One region of the Thalassospira sp. ER-Se-21-Dark genome, then DNA from elsewhere that is predicted to be linked to it. Evidence: riboswitches for the same ligand, from Rfam matches in the RefSeq annotation. Region 1 holds a riboswitch; each other region holds the start of a gene.
The links. A riboswitch is a leader RNA that binds a small molecule or an ion and turns the genes downstream of it on or off. The one in region 1 is predicted to bind cobalamin.
Positions count from the first base shown of each region.

Region 2: it holds a riboswitch for cobalamin, as region 1 does, so the genes downstream of both, FHI25_RS13345 (ABC transporter substrate-binding protein) here and FHI25_RS10545 (DUF4198 domain-containing protein) in region 1, are expected to answer to the same signal.
Region 3: it holds a riboswitch for cobalamin, as region 1 does, so the genes downstream of both, FHI25_RS03695 (methylmalonyl-CoA mutase family protein) here and FHI25_RS10545 (DUF4198 domain-containing protein) in region 1, are expected to answer to the same signal.
Region 4: it holds a riboswitch for cobalamin, as region 1 does, so the genes downstream of both, cobU (bifunctional adenosylcobinamide kinase/adenosylcobinamide-phosphate guanylyltransferase) here and FHI25_RS10545 (DUF4198 domain-containing protein) in region 1, are expected to answer to the same signal.

Region 1 covers NZ_VDEZ01000002.1:622,688-628,444, reverse strand. The annotation lists gene cbiQ (cobalt ECF transporter T component CbiQ) at 1-487, opposite strand, end outside; gene FHI25_RS10555 (cobalt ABC transporter permease) at 484-1,080, opposite strand; gene cbiM (cobalt transporter CbiM) at 1,073-1,750, opposite strand; gene FHI25_RS10545 (DUF4198 domain-containing protein) at 1,767-2,564, opposite strand; cobalamin riboswitch at 2,734-2,931, opposite strand; gene FHI25_RS10540 (DUF924 family protein) at 3,082-3,624, shown strand; gene FHI25_RS10535 (glycosyl transferase family protein) at 3,684-4,748, opposite strand; gene yaaA (peroxide stress protein YaaA) at 4,773-5,549, opposite strand; gene FHI25_RS10525 (peptidylprolyl isomerase) at 5,744-5,757, shown strand, end outside.
Region 2 covers NZ_VDEZ01000003.1:138,057-143,813, reverse strand. The annotation lists gene FHI25_RS13355 (AraC family transcriptional regulator) at 1-762, shown strand, start outside; gene FHI25_RS13350 (glucan biosynthesis protein D) at 765-2,366, opposite strand; cobalamin riboswitch at 2,539-2,742, shown strand; gene FHI25_RS13345 (ABC transporter substrate-binding protein) at 2,968-3,993, shown strand; gene FHI25_RS13340 (iron ABC transporter permease) at 4,034-5,110, shown strand; gene FHI25_RS13335 (ABC transporter ATP-binding protein) at 5,107-5,757, shown strand, end outside.
Region 3 covers NZ_VDEZ01000001.1:842,281-848,037, forward strand. The annotation lists gene phhA (phenylalanine 4-monooxygenase) at 15-914, shown strand; gene FHI25_RS03690 (response regulator) at 964-1,386, opposite strand; cobalamin riboswitch at 1,673-1,853, shown strand; gene FHI25_RS03695 (methylmalonyl-CoA mutase family protein) at 1,989-4,037, shown strand; gene scpA (methylmalonyl-CoA mutase) at 4,040-5,757, shown strand, end outside.
Region 4 covers NZ_VDEZ01000001.1:1,391,631-1,397,387, forward strand. The annotation lists gene cobT (nicotinate-nucleotide--dimethylbenzimidazole phosphoribosyltransferase) at 1-581, opposite strand, end outside; gene cobS (adenosylcobinamide-GDP ribazoletransferase) at 742-1,590, shown strand; gene FHI25_RS06430 (histidine phosphatase family protein) at 1,621-2,232, shown strand; gene FHI25_RS06435 (hypothetical protein) at 2,254-2,892, opposite strand; cobalamin riboswitch at 3,179-3,370, shown strand; gene cobU (bifunctional adenosylcobinamide kinase/adenosylcobinamide-phosphate guanylyltransferase) at 3,428-3,967, shown strand; gene cobW (cobalamin biosynthesis protein CobW) at 4,002-5,042, shown strand; gene cobN (cobaltochelatase subunit CobN) at 5,143-5,757, shown strand, end outside.

The DNA of each region.
Region 1 (5,757 bases):
CCGTAAACATCATCAGATGCACCAGAACCGGCGGACATTTCAGACGATATAGCGTGTGACCAAGTGTCACCGGCGTCATACCCGAAAGCAGGCTCAGCATCATAAGCACAACCGCATTGGCCCGTATGCCGACAAGGATAGCATGCATCAGGCCTTCCTTGCTGGCCTCTGCCCCAAGGACCGAAAACATCGGTGTTCCGGGGGTCGTAAACGGCAACATTACCAGCATGACGATAATGAAGCCGTCCATCGCTGCCATGCGTTTCAGGGTTACGCGCAGCGGCAAGTCCGTCAGGCTCATGGTAATGGCGGCAAATATCAGGGCACCCAGTGCGAATTCGATCTGATGCAGGGCCACCACGACGATTGCAAATACACAGGCCGCGACCACCCGTACCCTTGGGTCAAACGTTCCGACGAATGACGGTGAATGTCCGCCACGCGCCTGAACGGTCAGGGGTTGGTCATGTCCGAAAAGGTGGCTCATGCGTTTGGTGCTTTTGCTCTTAGCCGTCGCGCAGCGATGTAATAAATGATCCCGAAGGCACCGAATATATAGCCAATGCCGCCCAGAATCGATTGAAGATCATTCTTTTCCTTGTAGGCAGTGAGTTCGCGCCTGAGCGGACGCAATTCGTCACGCACGATGGTCGCAATGATTTCTTCCTGTTCACGGGTAATTGCAGGCCCAGCGTTTGATCCTACGCCTGATGCAGTCGGCGCCTTTGACGGTGCTGTTTGTACAGTCCCATCAACACCCGTCAGGTCCGCAATGGCAAAGGTTGCCTCGGCAACGTGCCCTGCCCCGAGATCGGCCCGAAAACGCAGATCAATCTGTTGGCTTGGCGTGTAGATAAAGAAACCGTCGCCGTCGGTGGTAACTTCATCAATCTTGTTGCCATCAAGATCAAAGATCTCAACAAGCGTGTTTTCGGCCATAACACCGTTGGAGAAAACGATTTCACCTTCGATGTCCGAACCGCTTGGAAACAGAGATGCGATAACCTTGTGCGCCTGTGCAGGTTCTGCGCCGACCACAAGCATGCCAAGCACAACGACCAGCATGAGTGATCTAGCCATTGGATGCCTCGCCCGCCTGCTTTGCACGCAAAGTTGCTGCCGGTTGCATCTCAAAACCCGATGTCTGATCGGCGGGCTGCAACAAGGCCGGTTTTACCTTGGCGATCAGATACACCGATGCCGCTGACACCAACCCTTCGACCACCATGATCGGAATGTGGGCAAAGAAGACCAGTTTGGCCGCCGGAACAAATGCATCACCGCTGAGCGCAAGCGAAATCGCGACAAACACCGTTGTCAGTCCGATGGAAAACGCACCGGCACATCCACCAAGGACGGCGGCTGCGACCGGGCTGCTGCGCGACACCATTCCCCGGAACAAAAGCCCCGCCAGCACAGCCGGAAAGGCGATATTGACCGTATTGACGCCAAGAACCGTCAGGCCGCCAAAGCCAAAGAAAACCGCCTGAAGCAAGAGACCGACAAAAAGTGCCGGAAACGCAGTCCAGCCAAGCACGAGCCCGGCAAGACCACTCATGATCAGATGCACACTGGATGGTCCCACCGGCACATGAATAAGCGAGGCAACAAAGAATGTTGCCGACAAAACCCCGGTAGCAGGAATTTTATCGATTGGCAGTTTCCGCAGACCAAGTCCAAGCCCGGCAACTGCGAGAACACCCCCGCCAATCAAGACTTCCGGTGCCAGCGCACCATCAACAATATGCATCTGTTTTGTCCCTCGCCTATTTCACATCATAGGCGCGAACCCACAGGACTGCATCCTGTGAAAGTTCCTTGCCCTGAAATTCTTTGTCAGGGCCGCTGCCAAGTGCTGCAAATCCCCAAAAACCTGCTTTGGGGACACCAAAAGTGAAATACCCGTTTTGATCGGAGATGGCCACAACCGCACCACCGGGCATTGGCGATGCCGTTGGCCCTTTGGGTGTGTTACTGGCCATATCGGGTTCTGCGGCCATGTATTCGATTTCGACTTCAACACCGACTACCGGTTGGCCTTCGCTTAACACTCGGCCGGTAAAGGTCGAACCGGCAATGATGTTGGTTGGTCGATTAAGCGGCAGGATTTCGGTTTTAAGACCTTGCGGTTCCATCCAGTCGGTCGGAATTTCATTGCGGTTCACATAGGATTTCGTGATCTGCTGGATGAAGATATCTTCGCTTTCTTCGTAATACGGCGTCGGCACCACCACCATTACGTAATCACCGCTGCGGCGCAGAGTCAAAGTTGCGTCAAAGGCCGCTGCCGAGTTGGCAATTCCGGTGAAGGTAATCGGCGAAAGCGTTGATTTCAGATCAATTTTCTCACCGCGGTTAACCGCATAAAAGTCAAGCGGCTCGGCCATATCCATGACATGACCGTTTTCAAACGGGTGCCAGAAAATCAGCTTCACCGGCTGATCCCCGGCCTTGGTCACGTTTACGTCCGGCGTATAGGCCAATTGAAAATGCGCATGGGCCGGCATGGTCGCCGACAGCACGCAGGCGCTTGCAATCGCAAGCCTGCCAAGGGTCTTCAACATATAATCGTCTCTTTCTCAAACGATGCACGCAGGCCAAAGGCCCAACGCACAGGGTCAGGACAAAGAACGATAGGATGGCTGGAAGCAAGATTGCGGATCTTCAAAAGACCGTTTGTACCCCTGCAACCTGACGCTCACCCCGGCGTCCAACAGTTTCATACCGGGCAATCGGCACCCGGCAGTCAAAGGCAGGTCTCCTGGCTCACGGTTTGAAAAGCAATGCGCCTTCCCGGGTTGCACCAGTGGCATATGCAATGCTCTGACCGCTTACAGTTGCGGGGGCAGCCGTGGCTTTGTCATACATGACGCACCACGTTCCCTTTTAAGTTGATCCAATCGGATCAACACCAAAGACAATGTCATAATCCACGTCGGACGGATTGCTGTCAACTCCCTGCCCCATGGTCCATGACAATCTTTTTGCGGATGGCTTGACGCGCCTTAAACCGGGCGCGAAGATCACGCGCAATTTTGCCGACGGGCCGCAAAAGCCTGCAATCAGATGGGTGGAAACATTATGAAACCTGAAACGGTTCTTGTTTTCTGGTTCAAGGAACTCGAAGAAAAACAGTGGTTTATCAAGGATGAAGCACTGGATCGCCATATCACGGAACGCTTTGCCGATTTTCACGACGCCGCCACGACCGGAGAGCTTTTTAACTGGCGCAAAACCGCCCATGGACGACTTGCCGAGATCATCGTTCTTGATCAGTTTTCACGCAATATGTACCGCGATCAGCCACAGTCCTTTGCATCAGATCCAATGGCATTGGTGCTGGCACAGGAAGCTGTTTCGTTGGGGCTGGATCGCAAACTGGTCACACCGCAGGAACAGGCATTCCTGTATATGCCCTATATGCACTCGGAATCCGAAATCATTCATGAAGTGGCGGTTGACCTGTTTTCACAGCCCGGCCTTGAACACAATTACGAGTTCGAGCTGAAACACAAAAAGATCATTGACCGGTTTGGCCGCTATCCACACCGCAATGAAATATTGGGCCGTCCATCGACGCCAGAGGAAGTGGCGTTTCTCAAAGAGCCCGGATCATCGTTCTGAGCATTAAAAAAGGGACGGTTTCCCGTCCCTTTTATTTGATCGCACTTAGGCGCAGAACATCAGCCAACATCACGGTCGCGATTATCCCACCAGCCCTGCACAAGGCTTTCTGCCTCATCCATGTAATCCGCCTTGCCCGCAAGGAAGGCTGCCATGGCAGCACTACCCTTGATCTTGGCTTCGGCGGGAATATCTTCCACCTCGCCACGCCAGACAGCTAGGAAGTGCTTCAGCGACACAGGGCTTTGGTCTTCGCCATCCTTTTCGGTTTTTGACAGCAATGCTGGCCAGCGAACATCATTGAGCTCCCCATTATCAAGCATGCGCAGATCGACATGCTTATAGGGTGTTCTTTCGGCTTCGCCGCCACCGCCCTTGATCACGCCGATGCGTGGAAGTTCCAAGAGCTTGCCGGTTTCACGATGGACATCAAGAAACGCCGGATGAAACACACCAAGGAAGGCTGCACGCGCATGCAACGGATTAAGCAAACGCAGTAACGTATTGACCGGACTACGCAATCCAAGAAGCGGACGCAATCCGATCAGCTCTTGCAGCTTGGGATGCATGTGACGTAGCGGCAGATACGCAAAGCCCTTCGATGCGATATCAGAACGCGCTTCTTCTGCAGACATGGCAATCGGAAGCTTAAGCGCCTTGATGGCAACTTCTGTGCTGATCCCGTTGACCAGATGCGAGTTATAGCCATGCATCAGCACCGGAACATTATTCTGCGACAGCAGAAGCGCCGACAGCACAAACCAGGGCAGACCACGGGTCCGACCGGCCGCATAGGATGGCCAGTCCAGCGCAGGACGCATAAGCGCGTCATCTTTGCTGTCTTCATCCGGTTCAAGGCGCGCGGCCTTGCGCACAGCTTCGATCATGCCAGCCAGTTCTTCGGGCGTCTCAGCACGGTAGCGCAGCATCAAAAGGAATGCGCCAAGCTGGATCGGTTCGACCTCGTCGCGCAGGATCATCGAGAACGCATCAAATGCCTCCTCGCGGGTCAGACTGCGCGAACGGCCCGGCCCACGGAAAAACGTGCGCAGATAGCCAGAAAACGGATGCGCCTCTGGTAAGACATTCTCATCCTCGAGCTGTTCAAGATGCTCGTCGGTCATATGGTTTCACCGGAATAATTGGTGTTACTGATCGTGAATACGCGTGAAGACCCACTCTGTTTCGGTCGAGAGGTCATCCTGATAGCGATAGCCATCAACATTAAACTTCTTGAGCTCTTGCGGGTCTTCGAGCCGATTGTCAATCATATAGCGTGCCATCATGCCACGCGCACGCTTTGCCGAGAAGCCGACAACCTTGGCCGTACCGCCCTTCACTTCCTTGAACACAGGCGTAATTACCGGGCCATCAAGGACCTTGGTCTTGATCGATTTGAAATACTCGTTCGAGGCGAGATTGATCAGACTACGGTCCTTGTGACCTTTGGTAATCGCGTTGATTTCTTTTGAAAGCTTATCATCCCAGAACGCGTAAAGGTCCTTGCCCCGCGGGTTGGAAAGGCGCGTTCCCATTTCCAAACGATAAGGCTGCATCAGATCACGCGGCTTCAGAAGGCCATAAAGGCCCGAAAGCATCCGAAAATGATCCTCGGCCCAGTCGATGTCGTCGGCCTTCATGGTATCGGCATCAAGGCCGACATAGGTATCACCGCGGAATGCAAAGATCGCCGGTTTGGCGTTGGTGCTATTAAACGGACGCGAAAAATGCTGAAAACGCTGATAGTTCAGATCGGCAAGGTTTTCGCTGATTCCCATGATCTTCATCAGATCGCTGCGGTTTTTTTTGCGCGCGACATCAACAAGTTGTTCGGTGTCGTCCAGAAATGCGGGTTGAGAAACAGACATTTCCGGGACGTCTGTTTCGAAATCCAGCTTCTTGGCCGGGGACACAACAGCAAGCATCAATCTGCCTCTTCTCTTTCATCTCGGTTCGATTTGTCGTAACAAGCCACAAGGCATGGGCAATGTCTAGGGTCCAACCCTATGTACAGGAGTATACGGCTGTACATGGATTTGGACCCTTAGCGTTATCCATAAACTTCTAATCTTGCAGAAAATCCGTCGGTTGCAAGTTTTGACGGATGAAAGGACCCATTATGAGTGAACAAGT
Region 2 (5,757 bases), on a different contig from region 1:
TCAGGCGCAAAGGAAGTCACGCTTGGGGATGAGCTTTATCGCTATGAGCCCGGCCAACTGCTGGCCGCATCGGTCGATTTGCCACTTGTTGGCCATGTGACCCTGGCGGCCGAGGATGCGCCGTATCGCAGCCTGTCGCTTGATCTGGATGCGAAGATCCTGGGCGAACTTGTCGCCAATATGGATATCAAGATGGGCGCAGACAGCGAAAGCACGCGCGGGCTTTTTGTCGAAAAGACAACCGACAGCCTGACCGATGCTGTCTTGCGCGTGGTTGAGCTGCTTGATCGTCCCGATGATGTGCCGGTGATGTTGCCGCTTTTGATGCGCGAAGTGCATTACCGCTTGTTATGTACCGCCAAGGGGGCGGCGATTGCGGGGCTTGCCATCGGCGGCAGCAACATGCAGCGCATCTCGGCAGCCCTTCAACTGATCAAGGATAATTTCGACAAGCCGCTTAAGGTGGAAGACTTGGCAAACCGGGCCAATATGAGCCCGTCTTCCTTCCATCACCACTTCAAGCAGGTGACAGCCATGAGCCCGCTTCAGTACCAAAAGCGGCTCCGCCTGACGACGGCGCGTCAGATCATGCTGGCCGAAATGAAGGATGCGGCATCGGCGGCCTATGCGGTCGGGTATGAAAGCGCGTCACAGTTCAGCCGCGAATATGCCCGCATGTTTGGTGCACCGCCAATCCGCGATGTCATGGCGATCCTTGGGCAGGGCGGGGCCAGCCAGTCTGCTGACATGGCCCCGCATTAACCCTAACCCTGTCGCTGGTTGCCAACGGCCGGCAGGTGCTGGAACATCCAGGTTTCACTTAAGGGGCCGTCACCGCGTTTCAGATACATGCGCAGGTCAACCGGATCATTGCCCGTGGCCTTAAGGTCAAAGGCCGCCCGCCAGATGCGGGTATCCATGATCGGTTCGATCTTGGTGCGCACAATCTCCCCGCGCGAGGATGTTACAACCACTTCGGGGAATTCGCCGTAGGCAAGCGTTCCCAGAACCTCGCCTTCGAACTCGACCGAAAACTTGATTTCGTCCTTGGGCCGGTTGGTGCCGGGCTCCCCACCACGGCCCATGCGGGTTGCGGTGGCGGTTGCCAGTTCCTTGACCGGGAACGGGTTATAGGCCTGCCAATACAGGCGGTATTTGAATTGATAAGAATTGCCCGCCTTGGCTTCGCCATTCGGGACCCAGAAGGCGGCAATGTTATCGTGGATTTCATCGTCGGTCGGGATTTCGATCAACTGAACCGCGCCGTCGTTCCAGTCGCCTTGTGGTTCGACCCACAGGCTGGGTCGGCGGTGATAACGCACACCATCCAGATAGTTCTTCACATCGCGATCGCGCTGCATCAAACCAAACCCACGCGGGTTATTGTCGCCAAACGCCGATGCGCGGATGGTTTCCGGGTTATTGAGCTGCCGCCAGATGCGTTCGCCGCCGCCAGTCCAAAGCTCCAGCCCGTCACTGTCATGCACTTCCGGGCGCCAGTCAAAGCGGAACGACTTGTTCTGTTCTGAATACCAGAACATGCTGGTCAGCGGTGCGATGCCAAGCCTTTCGATGTCCTTGCGCAAGAACAGATGTTTTTCGACATCCATCGTCACCCCTTCGCCGCGATAAAGCAGGAATTTATACGCCCCGGTGATGCTGGGGCCATCCAGCAGGGCATAGACCGTCACGGGGTCTTCGGGGTTTTTGGCCGGTTCGATAAAGAATTGACGGAAATCGGGGAATTCTTCGGGGACCGAGGTCGCGGTATTGACCGCAATGCCGCGTGCCGACAGGCCATACTGGCCTTCATCCCCGATGGCGCGGAAATATGATGCGCCAAGAAACGCTGCCCAGTCCTGGGTTTTCCAGTCATCGCGCGCCTGATTTTCATGCAGGCGGAAACCGGCAAAGCCGCTATTGGCGGGCAGTTGGCGGGCAATACTGTCTTCGGGCATGTCAAAGTAATCGGGCTTATAGATCACTTCGCGTGCCTGTCCGTTTTCCAAAAGGTACATATGCACCGGTTTGGCGAAATACATACCCAGATGGAAGAAGGTCAGCGGATAGGTGCCCGATCCATCGGAAAACGGCGAATGGTCGCGTTTGTAATGCAGCTTGCCATGGGTGTCGTAATCGATCTTGCCGACAATTTCCGGGTTTGGCGCAACGGGTGCTTCATATGCCGATGCGGCCATGGATTTGGCGCGCGCAATCAGATCGGCAAAATCAAACGGCTGTGCCGAACCCAGATCAAGGCCGTCGACATCTGCCAAAGCATGCTGATAGATCGACATTCCCGGCAGGATAAGACCGGCTGCCGCGATGGATTTCAAAAAGCGTCTGCGTTCAACAGAAGTCGTCATGTTCATCACATTCCTGTGGTTTGAGGTGTCGGGAAAGCATACCCGGCAGTGTGGAGGTAATCGGGATGAAACATGGCAAATTCAAGGTCGTATCAATTGCTTTTTATGCATGGAGGCGCAGCGTTAATGCCACTGGTGGTCTGCCAATTTCCTTGACCGTGTTTTTGGTTTAATCTAACCGTGACGTGTCGGTATCCGAATATCGGATAAAGGGAATTCGAGATGGGCCAAATATTGGCTCAATAACCGAAGCTGCCCCCGCAACTGTAGGCGGCGAGCATTTTTCTGACCAATGCCACTGGGATCAACCCGGGAAGGCCAGGGAAAATGTGTTGACCCGTAAGCCAGGAGACCTGCCGACACGAAGACGACGGACCGGGCGGGGTGCCCCGGAGAATGTCGGTACGTGTCTTGGCCCAACAGTTTAGCCCAGGTTTTCTAAGCTTTAAGGCCGACATCTTCCGTCATCTCCTGACACTTTTGCCAGTCCATTGACAGCAGTAAAAGCGATGTTATGTTATAACATAACATTTGACGATGTGTTGAAACTGGATCATCCAAAGCGGTCCCGGATCAGTGCATCAGCAAGAGGGAACTAAAAGTGATCAATCACGATAAACGTGTACTGGCGGTCGGGGTGTTTGCCGCTGGTCTTATTTCATCTGTTTCATTTGCGTCCGCAACCGAATATCCGCTCAGTATCGAGAATTGCGGCACTGTATTGCAATTTGACGCGGCCCCGGATCGCGTGGTGTCGCTGGGCCAAAGCACGACCGAAATTCTTTATTCGCTGGGTCTGGCCGATAAGGTCAAGGGTACCGGTGTTTGGTTTGGCCCGGTGATGGATGAATTCAAGGATGTGAATGCCTCTGTTCCGCGTCTGGCCGACAATGACCCGGGGTTCGAAACCGTTGTCGCGCAAAAGCCGCAACTGGTTGCCACCCAGTATCAATGGCATGTCGGGCCCAAGGGCACCGTCGGCACCACCGAACAGTTCAACGAATTATCCATTCCGGTCTACACCGCACCTGCCGATTGTGTGGGTAAGGACAATGCCGGTGGCGGTGACGGGGTCCGCCATGAAGGCTTCACCATGGATCTGATTTATCGCGAGATTTCCGATCTGGCGCAGATTTTTGATGTCGAAGATCGCGGTGAGGCATTGATTGCCAGCTTGAAGGAACGTCAGGCGAACTCATTGGAACGTGTGACGGCAAGCGGCCATAACAACGTATCCGCCGTCTTCTGGTTTTCCAGCCCGGAAATCAACAGTGATCCCTATGTGGCCGGCAAAAACGGTGCGGCAGGCTATATCGCCGGTAAACTTGGTGTCCGCAACATTATCGACAGCAATGAAGAATGGCCGACCGTTGGCTGGGAAACCATTGCGCGCGCCAATCCTGATATCATCGTGATCGGTAAAATGGGCCGTCGGCGTTTTCCGGCCGATGACTGGCAGGTCAAGATGGACTTCCTGAAAACCGATCCGGTCGCAAGTCAGATGAAGGCGGTTCGCAATGGCAATATCGTGGTGATGGACGCCCAGTCGATGGATCCGACCATCCGCCTGATCAATGGTATTGAAACACTTGCCGAAGCCGTCGAACGACTGAGTGCTTCGAACTGACCTGCATTGCCAAAGGCGCCTGATATGCCCGGAGAATTCAATGTTTGAAACAACGCCAGTGCAGCAGCCGGTTCAGCCACCTCGGCAATCGCTGGCGGGGCGGGCATATCTTGTGCGGGCTGGTGTCAGTCTTGGCGCCCTGGTTTTGCTTGTTGGCGTCATCGCGATGGCCGCGGCCAAGGGGGAAACACACATTCCCCTTGGCACCGTGCTTCAGACCATTGCCAATCATCTTTGGCAGGCGGGCTATGACGTTGATCCGATTGATGCCGGGATCATCTGGAATTACCGGATATCGCGCGCGATGGTGGCGGCGGCCTGCGGCGCATCCCTTGCGCTATCTGGCGCAGTGTTGCAGGCGCTTTTGCGCAATAGTCTGGCGGATCCCTATTTACTGGGCATTTCGGCCGGGGCATCGACCGGTGCGGTCAGTGTTGCCATTCTGGGGTTCGGGGCAGGCATGGTTTCCCTGTCGCTTGGGGCCTTTGTCGGCGCGTTGGTGGCGTTCGGGTTTGTTGCCCTTTTGGCCATTCCGGCCGGGCGCGGGGCCGGTGCGATCATTCTTGCCGGGGTTGCCGGATCGCAACTGTTTAACGCATTAACGTCCTTCATCGTGACCAAGGCCGCCACGGCGGACGAGGCACGCGGGGTGATGTTCTGGTTGCTTGGCAATCTAAGCGGCGTGCGCTGGCCTGATGTCTATCTGGCGCTGCCGGTCGCCGTCATCGGCTTGCTGGTCTGCCTTTGGTATTCGCGGGCGCTCGATGCCTTTACCTTTGGCGTGGAATCGGCGGCGTCCCTTGGTGTGCCGGTGCGTCGGGTTTACGTGGTGTTGATTGCCATTGCTGCCTCGATGACCGCGGTGATGGTCAGTATCGTCGGGTCCATCGGCTTTGTCGGGTTGGTCATCCCCCATGCCGCGCGGTTCTTTGTTGGCACGCGGCACGGGTTTCTGTTGCCGGCCTCCGCCCTGATCGGGGCGGTGTTCCTTGTGGCGGCCGATATTGTATCGCGCATCATCCTTGATGGTCAGGTCCTGCCCATCGGGGTGATCACAGCCCTTATTGGTGCACCGGCGTTTGCGATCATCCTGTGTCATGGGCGGGTGTTGCGATGAGCCTTGAATTACGCAATGTCGGCTGGAATGCCGGATTTAAAAAGATCATCAGCGACGTGTCGCTTCGGGTCACGCGTGGCGAGTTCCTAGGTGTCATCGGGCCAAACGGGTCGGGCAAAACCAGCATGATGTCGGTTCTGGGTGGCATTCGTGCCCCGTCGACCGGGCAGGCATTGCTGGGCGATCAGCCGATGAAGAAAATCGGTCGGCGCAACCTTGCCCGTCATATCGGCTTTGTCGAACAACAGGCCGACACCATCGACCGCATTACCGTGCGCGATGCCGTCGCGCTTGGTCGAACGCCATATCTCAGTTTGCTAACACCATGGTCAGGGCATGACGACGCCATCGTGTGTGAAGCCCTTGCCAGTGTTGAAATGGGGCCGTTTGCAGACCGGATGTGGCATACGCTTTCGGGCGGTGAAAAGCAGCGCGTTCATATCGCCCGTGCCTTGGCCCAGCAGCCGGATTTCCTGTTGCTTGATGAACCGACCAACCATCTTGATATCCATCATCAGCTGGGTCTGCTGGAACTTGTGCGTGCACTGCCGGTCACCGTGGTGGCCGCCCTGCATGATCTAAACCATGCGGCGATGTTTTGTGACCGGATTGCGATGATGGATGGTGGCAAGCTGATTGCGCTTGGC
Region 3 (5,757 bases), on a different contig from region 1:
GAAAGAGGACGGCCATGAATCAGGGAAACGATCTGCGTGGTGACTACAGCCACATCAATGACGACTACACCATCGATCAGGACTGGAGCACATATACCGAGGCCGAGCACGAACTATGGCGCAAACTCTATGACCGCCAGTCGCGCATTTTGCCCGGTTATGCTGCTGAGGATTACATTCGCAATCTGATGAAACTTGATGCGGCGGATCAGATTCCGCATTTCGGCCGGGTCAGCGAGAAGCTTCATGCGGCGACAGGCTGGCATCTTGTCGCGGTTCCGGGGCTGGTGCCTGATGATGTGTTTTTTGACCATCTTGCCAATCGGCGGTTCCCGGTCACGGTCTGGCTGCGCAAGCCCGAGGAAATGGATTATCTGGTCGAACCTGACATCTTCCATGACTTTTTTGGCCATGTGCCGATGCTCTATGACCCGACCTTTGCCGACTATCTGGCGGCCTATGGCGCCAAGGGCCCAGAGGCCATTGCGATGGGCGGCCTGAAACAACTGGCCCGGATGTATTGGTATATGGTCGAGTTTGGCCTGATCATGACCCCGCATGGTTTGCGCGCCTATGGGGCGGGCATGTTGTCATCGCAAACCGAAACCATCTATTCGGTCACCGATCCCACACCGAACCGGGTGGCGTTCGAGCTTGAACGCGTCATGGGCACGGATTATGCGATTGATGATTTCCAGAAAACCTATTTCGTTCTGGAAAGTTACGATCAGTTGTTTGACGCGATGAATGTGCCGCTGGCCCCGATCTATGATCGGCTTGCCAAGAAGCCTACGATTGATCCGGCGACCACCTTGCCGACAGACCGGCTTTATCATGTGCATGGGGCCGCAGACAGCATCATTTCCCTTGGCGAGGAGCCCCACAGGACCCATAGACAACAACGCCCTGCATAAGGCAGGGCGTGGCGATCCGTTCAAGGGCAGGGCTGGTCTCCCAGCACCGCTAGCAGGCACTGATGGAATGACCCAGCACCCGATTGAGTTGTTCAAGCACCACTTTCGGGCTGGCGTCCTTGCTGATGAAATCGGCCGCCCCAAGCGCATCGGCTTGTGCGCGGGTGTCGGCATCATAATGGGCCGAGAAGAAGAAAACCGGCACGTTTTGGCTGTTGGGATAGCGGCGGCGAATTTCGCAGAACGCTTCAAAGCCGCTCATACCCGGCATTTCAATATCAAGGATGATGGCACGGGGATAAAGCCCGTCCAGCTGATCAATCAGATCATCGGCACAATCAAAACCGGCCACGTCATATCCTGCCCGACGCAACACTGTTTCAAGGGCTGCCTTGGCGCTGGGACTGTCGTCGGCGAACGCAACCAGTCCATCAGGACAAAATTGCGACGGCATGGCGCTGAGCGCGTTCATGGATGGCGATACTCCGAGTTTTGGGACAAGTCCAAACTGACAGACGAAAATGTCAAATTGGTTAAACCCGCCAAATTTTTGCCACGCAATGTTCCGCCTTCACCCCGATCTCGCACCCGTGCCGCGAAAGTATAAGGCCGCAATGATCGGAACCATGTGACGCGCAAACCACGAACAGACGTGCAAAACCCCAATGTTTCCGCCGACATAACGTTACGGAAACCTGATTTGTCGGGGTCGATATCCGTCTAAATAGGTATTTCCATGCCTATTTACGGAATTAGGGACAGGTGCTATAAACCGCCATGTCGCGAATGTGACCGGAAAATAGGATCGGGAATCCGGTGCGGCCTTGCCTTAGCGCACTTTGGCCAAGCCCGGAACTGCCCCCGCAACTGTAAGCGAAATGGCCTTTTTGTCAGGCTTTCTCGCGAGTCAGAATACCGATGGTGTTTTCTTGGCATGAAATGGGCCGGGCGGGGTGTACCGGGTACTGGGAATCCGTAGTAGAATAGAATTTGGCAACGTTCCGTGCCCGACGCCATATGAAGACCCCATATGGAGTCGCATCAAGGACGGGACACACCAAGCCGGGAGAAACCATGTCCGACCCGCTAAAGCTCGCATCCGAATTTCCATCTGCTGATTATGCAAGTTGGCGCAAGCTGGCCGAAGAGGCCCTTAAAGGGGCACCGTTCGAAAAGAAGCTTGTCACCAATACGCTTGATGGCTTTTCCGTTCAGCCGATCTATACAAATGACGATCAGGATGACGCGACCCGGCTGATCCACGAAGTTCTTAATGCCACGGTCGAGCCGCGCGAAACCGTCACCGGGTGGGACATTCGCCAGCTTCATACCCATCCCGATCCCAAGGCGACCAATACCGCGATCCTTGAGGATCTTGAAAATGGGGCTACCTCGATCACGCTAAAACTTGATGCCGCTGCCCGGGCCGGGCGCGAAATCAGTTCCGCCGAGGTTGGTGTTGACGGGATTGCCATTCATTGTCTGGCCGATCTTGATGCCGCCCTTGAGGATGTTTACACCAACCTTGCCACAGTCGGACTTGATGCCGGGGCGGCAGGTGTTCCGGCCGCGGCCCTGTTGGCCGCACATATTGCAAATACCGACGGTGCCGACGAAGCCGCACCGGCCTTTAACATGGATCCGATTGGCACGCTGGCATCGACCGGCACCCTGCCCTGTGGGGCACAGGACGCGGTTGATCATGCGGCAAGCGTTGCGGTCGAGCTGATTGATCTGTTCCCGCTGGCGACGGCGATTTCGGTCAATGGCGCGCCATATTATAATGCCGGGGCCACCGATGGTCAGGAACTGGCCTGTTTGCTGGCAAGCGGGGTGACTTATTTGCGCGCCCTGACCGATGCGGGGATGGCGGTTGATCAGGCCGCGGGTGCGATGGTGTTTAATGTTGCCGTCGGCACAGACTTCTTTGCCGGGATCGCCAAGCTGCGTGCCCTTCGCATGATGTGGAGCCGCGTTCTTTCGGCATCCGGTGCCGAGGATGCAACAATTACGATCAATGCGGTTTCGGCCGAATTGGCCCTGACCAAGGTTGATCCATGGGTCAATATGCTGCGCACCACGGTCACCAGCTTTGCCGCCGGTCTTGGCGGTGCCGACAGTGTGACCTGCCTGCCTTATGATCATCTGATTGGCCTGCCCGATGGCTTTGCGCGCCGCATTGCACGCAACACTCAACTGATTTTGCAGGAAGAAAGCAACGTGCACCGGGTGATCGATCCGGCGGGTGGTTCGTGGTTTATTGAAAACCTGACCAAGGAACTGGCGAAGGCCGCCTGGTCCAAGTTCCAGTCGCTTGAATCTTCGGGTGGTATTCTTAGTGCCCTTGCCAATGGTAGCCTTAAGACCGAGATCGAGACCGTCTGGAACGCGCGTGAAAAACGCCTGTCGACCCGTCGTGATCCGCTGACCGGTGTGTCGGAATTCCCCAACATCACAGAAGCCAAAGTAACCTGCGAAAAGCCGGACCTTGAGGCGATCATTTCAGATGCCAAAGCCCGCCAAACCAAGTTTGATGGCACGGTCGGCAAAAGCCTGAGCGCCATGATTGAGGCCGCCCGCGCAGGCGCTACCATCGGGCATATGTTTACCGATCTTTATGGCACCAGTGCAGCAACATGTATCGGCGCCCTGCCCGCCCATCGCCTTGCTGAACGTTACGAGGTGCTTCGCAAGCGGTCTGATGCGCATAAGGCAAAGACCGGCTCCTTCCCGCAGGTCTTCCTGGCCAATCTTGGCAAGGTCGCCCAGCACACGGCACGTGCGACCTTCGCGCGTAACTTCTTTGAAGCTGGCGGGATCGAGGCAATCACCAATAACGGCTTTGCCACTGCTGATGATGTCGCAACCGCCTTTGGCGACAGTGGGGCGAAAATCGCCATTATTTGTGGATCGGACCCGCAATATGCCGACATGGCAGCGGATGTTGCCAAGGCGCTGAAATCCAAAGGGGCCAGCATGGTTTATCTTGCGGGCCAGCCGGGTGATGCGAAGTCGGCTTACGAAGCAGCCGGCATTGACGAGTTTGTCTTTGTCGGGGCCGATGTCCTTGCCATTTGTGGTGCCGCACTTGATCATCTTCTTGGCAAACAGGGGGAGAAATAACCATGACCCGCATTCCTGATTTCTCCGACCTTCCGCTGTTTGATGGCGCGTCCGCCGGTGCCAAGGACCCGTTTGAAAGCACGCCCTGGACCACGCCCGAAGGCATTGATGTCAAATCATCCTACGGCCCCAAGGATCTGGACGGGATTGATCACCTGAGTACCATGCCGGGCATGCCGCCGTTTTTGCGTGGCCCCTACCCGACCATGTATGTGCAGCGTCCCTGGACGATCCGCCAATATGCCGGTTTCTCCACCGCCGAGGAATCCAACGCGTTCTATCGCCGCAACCTAGCCGCCGGGCAAAAAGGGCTTTCGATTGCCTTCGATCTTGCGACCCACCGCGGCTATGACAGTGATCATCCGCGTGTAGCAGGCGACGTTGGCATGGCCGGTGTGGCGATTGACAGCATCTATGACATGCGCACCCTTTTTGATGGCATCCCGCTTGATGAGATGTCGGTTTCCATGACCATGAATGGTGCTGTTCTGCCAGTCATGGCGCTTTATATTGCGGCCGCCGAAGAACAGGGTGTGAAGCACGAACAGCTTTCGGGCACCATTCAGAACGACATTCTGAAAGAGTTCATGGTGCGCAACACCTATATCTATCCGCCGAAGCCCTCGATGCGGATCATATCGGACATCTTTGCCTTTACCTCGCAAAACATGCCGAAATTCAACTCGATATCGATTTCCGGCTACCACATGCAGGAAGCCGGTGCGACGGCCGATCTGGAGCTCGCCTATACCCTGGCGGATGGCATCGAATATGCCCGTGCCGGTCAGGCGGCGGGCCTTCCGATTGATAAATTCGCGCCGCGTCTGTCGTTCTTCTGGGCGATTGGCATGAACTTCTTCATGGAAATCGCCAAGATGCGTGCAGCCCGCATGATCTGGGCCAAGCTGATCAAACAGTTCGATCCGCAAAACCCCAAATCGCTGTCGCTGCGCACCCACAGCCAGACATCGGGGTGGTCGCTGACCGCCCAAGACGTATTTAACAACGTCATCCGCACCTGTGTTGAGGCGATGGCATCCACACAGGGCCACACCCAGTCGCTGCATACCAATGCACTGGATGAGGCATTGGCCCTGCCGACCGATTTCTCGGCCCGGATTGCGCGTAACACCCAGCTGTTCCTGCAGCAGGAAAGCGGCACCACCAATGTCATCGATCCGTGGGGTGGTTCATACTATGTCGAACGCCTGACCCGTGATCTGGCGGAAAAGGCATGGGCGCATATCGCCGAGGTCGAAGAACAGGGCGGCATGGCCAAGGCGATTGAAGCCGGCATTCCGAAAATGCGCATCGAAGAAGCCGCAGCCCGCACGCAGGCCCGCATCGATAGCGGCCGTCAAACCTTGGTCGGTGTAAACAAATACCGCGTCACCGATGATCGCCCGGTGGATGTGCTTCAGGTCGATAACGCCGAAGTCCGCCGTCAGCAGATCGCCAAACTCGAACGCCTGCGGGCTGAGCGTGACAACGCAGCAGTTGAAAGTGCCCTGACCGCGCTGACCAATGCCGCCGATGCTGGCAATGGCAACCTGCTTGAACTCGCCGTCGAAGCGGCCCGTGCCAAATGCACGGTTGGCGAGATTTCCGATGCGCTTGAAAAGGTCTATGGCCGTCATCAGGCGGTAATCCGGTCGATCTCCGGCGTTTATAAAACCGAAGTCGGGGCCGATAACGAGGCACTGGCCAAGGTTGATCGCCT
Region 4 (5,757 bases), on a different contig from region 1:
CCCCGGCCGGTCCAGTCCGAAGCATTCCCGCCATAAAGTGCATGGGAAATTGCCGCCGCCGATGTGGTGTTGCCAATGCCCATTTCACCGGGAACAAAAAGATCCAGTCCCTTTTCAATTGCACTCATGCCAAAGGCCATCGCCTCGGCACAGCCTTCGTCATCCATCGCCGGTTCGTGGGAAAAGTCGTTGGTTGGGATTTCAAGGGCGACTTCCATGACGCGGAGTTCGGCATCGACAGACTTGCAAATCTGGTTGATCGCAGCCCCGCCATTGATGAAGTTTTCCACCATCTGCTGGTTCACGCTCGCCGGGAAGGCCGAAACGCCCTGCGCAACGACACCGTGACTGCCGGCAAAAACCGTAACGCGCGGGCGCGACATGCGTGGGCGTGATGTTGCTTGCCAACCTGCCAGCCAAAGGCTGAAATCCTCAAGCCGTCCAAGCGATCCGGCAGGCTTGGTCAATGTCGGTTCGCGCTGGGCCACGGCGGCCTGCGCTTCCTGATCGACTTCGGGAAGCTCGGCCAGAAGCGCACGAATTTCCTCAAGATTTTGGGGCGGATGTTTCGGGTTGAACATTTTGGTCTCCGGCTGGCGACAAAGGTGCCTAACTAGTGTTCCGCTTGGCTTCCGGGATGGTAAGGATTAGGCTCGGAAACCAATTGTGCAAGGCGGTTCAGGAAGTCGGGCCAAACTAGGCCTGTGCGCAACAGATTGCCAGTTTGAAAATCGGAAATTTATGCTATCCAAAGATCATAACCAAAACGAAACAAATACGCAAAGCTCGGATTCATCTGACAAGCCCGGCCCGGACACAGCGACAGATGCCCCCGTCGAGGTTTCGCCTGTTTCCGATTTCTGGCGCGCCTTGGCGTTGCTGAGCCGCGTTCCGGTCAAGGGTATCGATGATTTCCGCGCTGAGGTGATTGCAAGATCGGTCTGGTCTTGGCCGTTGGTCGGTTTGTTGCTGGCTGGTTTTGCCATGCTGCCGGCGATGCTGGTCTATTCCCTGACAGCCAACAACCTGATTTTTGCGATTATCGCCTTGGCAGGCATGGTTTTGTTGACCGGATCAATGCATGAAGATGGCATCGCAGATTGTGCCGACGGGTTTGGCGGCGGGTTTGAGCGTGCGCGCAAACTTGAAATCATGCGCGACAGCCATATTGGTACTTATGGCGTTGTTGCCCTGATCCTGTGTTTTGGCCTGCGTTTGATTTTGCTTTCTGCGGCGGGCGATGCCGGTCAGGCAGCGATCCTGTTTCTGGTGATGGCAATAACATCACGGGCGGCAATGCCAGTCGTGATGCATATCCTGCCTCCGGCGCGCGCCGATGGTTTGGGCAAGGGGGCCGGAACGCCAAATGTGATGATGGTCGGTTTGGGTATTGGCCTTGCTTTGATCCTGTCGCTCGTCTTATCGGGTCTGTTTGCGACTATGGCCATTTTGGTGGGCGGACTTTTGGCGGTTGGCCTTGTCGCGGCGGTCACGAAATGGCAGATCGGCGGCCAGACAGGGGATGTCCTGGGGGCAACCCAGATCGTGACCGAACTGCTTGTCGGTATCGCGTTTATTGCCGTCCTTTGATCAACCAGCACAGCAACAAGAAGGAATGCCGTGAGCAGTTCGAAAATAACCCGCTGGTGGCTGGTGCGTCACGCCCCCGTCCAAAATCCGAAACGGCTGGTCTATGGCCAAAGTGACATGCCTGCCGACCTTTCCGATGAGAAGACACTGGCTGCCCTTGCCGGGCAACTGCCGGGTGATGCCGTCTGGGTGACCAGCCATCTTTCACGTACGCATGATACGGCGCGCAGTCTGCAGGCCTTCATGGACAAAGACGTAACGCCGCAGGCTGAAAGCGGCTTTGCCGAACAGCATTTTGGTGATTGGGAGCTGCAGAACTGGAATGATTTGCCCAAGGGCGAAACAACACGGTTCTGGACCGACTTCGCCCGCCAACAACCCCCAAATGGTGAAAGCTTTGCCGATGTGGTTGCCCGCGTCGGCCCCGTCTTTGGACGATTGAGTGCGGATTGGGCGGGCAAGGATATTGTCGCCGTCGTTCATGGCGGAACGGTGCGCGCCATAATGGCCAATGCACTGGGTTTGTCCCTTGAAACCGCATTGGCATTTCATATCGACACACTCGGCCTGACCACGCTTGAATATATCGACGGGGTCGACGAACCGGGCTGGCGCGTGACCGCTGTCAATCAACGCTTCTGAAGAGCTTAAGGGGGGGGGCCGTCAGGCAGAGGCCAGCTCGATATCGGATGCCATGTCATCAAGCGCGTGTTCTGCCAGATAGCGGTCAACCATATCCGGGTTCAGATCATGTTTTTCGCAGATGTCGAAGACATCGCGCAGATAGGCCTGATAATAGGGCACCGGGCGGCTGCGTGATTTACTGCGCAGTTTGGCGACATTCGGGAAATCACTGGCAAAGGATGCGTTTTCGATTACCTGTATGATGGTGTCATCAATGATGGCAGCCGGCATCCCGCAATAAGTTTTGCCGCAGGCAGACAACATCTTGCTGGCAGTCGGAACAGAAATGCCCGGCTGGGAAAGCAACTCGTTCAACTCGTCCTGTCCGAAATCCGAGATCGACATCAGGGTCACAAGGGTTGGCATATCGCGCACAAGCAACGACAGCGCATTGACGCGAATCCCGCGTTCATGGGACCAAATGATAGTTGCGATTACACCCTTTGAGGCATCCTCGGCAAAGATGTCACGCACATCGCGCCGTGCCAGAGTGATCTCGCCATCGGTTGCGTGCTGTTCAAGAAAATCCTGAAATGACCGATCAGGACTGTTCAGACGGTCCAGCAATCCCAGCCACATGTCCTTGCGAGACGATGTGGTCCAGGTTGGCGCGTTCATCTGTCGGATTTTGGATAGGTGAGAACGTATTGCCATTGGTCTTGAAAAATCCAGATTACCCCAAGAGTTTCGGTGCAGTATTTCCTGCAGCCAGCCGGGTGATGAGTCTACTTCCCGGGTTTTCGCCAGATTGCGGATTGTTCCGTCTCTAGTTCCAGCGCAACGGTTTGATGTTGGCTGAAATGGTATGACCTCTCAAGCAGACAATTCTTACAAATACTGACCTTCCGATTAGGGTGGGGTGGTAACGAAGGGTTAAGTGCCGAGAATGACCTTTGGCATTTTTGGCAAACCTGCTAGGTTCGGCGCATCGTTCGGTGATGGGAAATCGGTGCAAGGCCGATGCTGCCCCCGCAACTGTATCGGGTTGGGAGATCCGGGTCGGTGCCAACGCGCCAGACCAGCCACCGGGAAACCGGGAAGGCGGATCGCTTTCATGCCCGCAGCCAGGAAACCTGCCGAAGGTGTCACTATTCTTTAGGTGGTGACGACGCAATCGGGCCTCGGTGGGAGGCCATGGCGAGGAAGAAACGGGATGACGCAGACTTTACCCCCTGACGGCCCCTCTGGCGGGACGCATCTGATCCTTGGCGGGGCGCGATCCGGCAAAAGCCGGTTTGCCGAAAACATCATCAATCAGGCGGGCGGTGGCACATATATCGCAACCGGGCGTGCCTGGGATGACGAAATGGCCAACCGCATAGATCTTCACAAACAATCACGCGGCGATCTTTGGCAGACACTCGAGGAACCGGTCGAACTTTGTTCGGCGCTGCAGACCTGTAATGTCACAGGCGGCAAGCCGGTTCTTGTTGATTGTCTGACATTGTGGCTGACCAACCTGATGCTTGAAGACCGCGACATTGATGCCGAGATCGCAGCTCTTTGCGATCTGGTGCCGACCCTTCATGTGTCGATGCTGTTTGTCTCAAACGAGGTTGGCTTTGGCATCGTGCCGGAAAATGCGATGGCGCGGGCCTTTCGCGATCATGCCGGACGCCTGCATCAACGCATTGCCGAGATTGCAGACAAGGTCACCCTTGTGGTGGCCGGCATTCCGATGTCGGTCAAATAGCAACATAAATTATTGAATTTTAAGGATTTCAGAAATGGCACAATTGGGCAAAATCCCGGCAACCGTCATTACCGGTTTTCTGGGCGCTGGCAAGACAACCATGATCCGCAACATGCTGGAAAATGCCAATGGCAAACGCATCGCGCTGATCATCAATGAATTCGGCGATCTGGGTGTGGATCGCGGTATCATCAATGGCTGTGGCATCGAAGGCTGCGAAGAGGATGATGTTGTTGAACTGGCAAATGGCTGCATCTGCTGCACCGTGGCTGATGACTTCCTGCCAACCATCCAGGGCCTGATTGATCGTGACACCCCACCAGATCATATCGTTATCGAAACATCTGGTCTTGCCCTGCCAAAGCCGTTGGTAAAGGCGTTTAACTGGCCCGAAATACGGTCGCGTGTGACCGTTGATGGTGTTGTGGCGGTTCTTGATGGCGCTGCCCTGCGTGATGGGCTGTTTGCCCATGATCATCATGCAGTGCAGGCGCAACGCGAAGCAGACGAAAATCTTGATCATGAAAGCCCGCTTGAAGAACTGTTCGAAGAACAACTTCACTGTGCGGATATGGTGGTTCTCAACAAGACGGACCTTTTGACCGATGCCGAACGCAGCAAGGTCGAAGCCGATATCCGTGCAGAGCTGAAAAAGCCGTCAGTCAAGATTATCGCGACCGAACATTCACGGGTTGAAAACGCCATCCTGCTTGGTCTGGGGGCTGCCGCCGAGGATGACCTTGATAGTCGCCCAAGCCATCATGACGATGGCCACGAACATGACCATGATGATTTCGATAGCTTTGTCGTATCGCTTGACGCGATCAGTGATCCGGCCAACCTTGAAAAGCGCCTGATTGATGTCGTGCGTCAGTTTGACGTGCTGCGCATCAAGGGTTTCCTGGATGTGCCCGGCAAACCGATGCGCCATGTCGTGCAGGGGGTTGGTGAACGTTTTCAGCGCTATTTCGACCGTCCGTGGGCGGATGGCGAAACCCGGCGTTCCGAACTGGTCGTGATTGGTCTGCATGGTCTGGACCGTGCAGCGATCGAAGCCGCTATCAAGGCCGCCTGAATCCATTCGACCTGATGAAACTTGGCTGAGACTGGATGGATTTTTACATCCGGTCCTGGTCGCCTTTTCGACGTAACGACGCAAGAATACGGATCTCCAAATGCATCTATTGGCAGCCCAGCCCGGAATGGTCACGGATGGCAGCGAGGCCGTCGACCTTGGACAGCAACCCGGCGATGTGGTGATCCTGTCTGCGGCCGAATCTGAGCTGGCCTGCCTTGCCGGGGCGCAAGCGCGGCTGGTCGATGCATTTGGCGACGAAACCCCGTCACTGCGTCTGGCAAGTTTGCTGCAGCTTGGCCACAACATGTCAGTCGATCTCTATATCGACGATGTACTTTCCGACGCCAAATTCATCATCGTGCGCATTCTGGGGGGGCGCGGTTATTGGGATTATGGCATCGAACAGTTGGTGGCGCTTGCGCGTGCCAAAGATATTCCATTGGTCTTGTTGCCTGGCGATGATCAACCCGATGCGGAGCTTTTGTCGCTTTCGACCGTCAAGGGGCGCGAATATCAAAACATCTGGCGCTATCTGATCGAAGGCGGACCGCAAAATTCCGAGAATTTACTTCGCCTTATATACGAAAACCTAAATTCAAACGTGAATTGGAAGTGGTCGCCCGCCGCTCCGCTGGTCAAGGCCGGCGGTTATTGGCCCGGAAAATCACAGGCAAGCCTTGATGAAATCTGTACTTATTGGGTTAAAAATCAA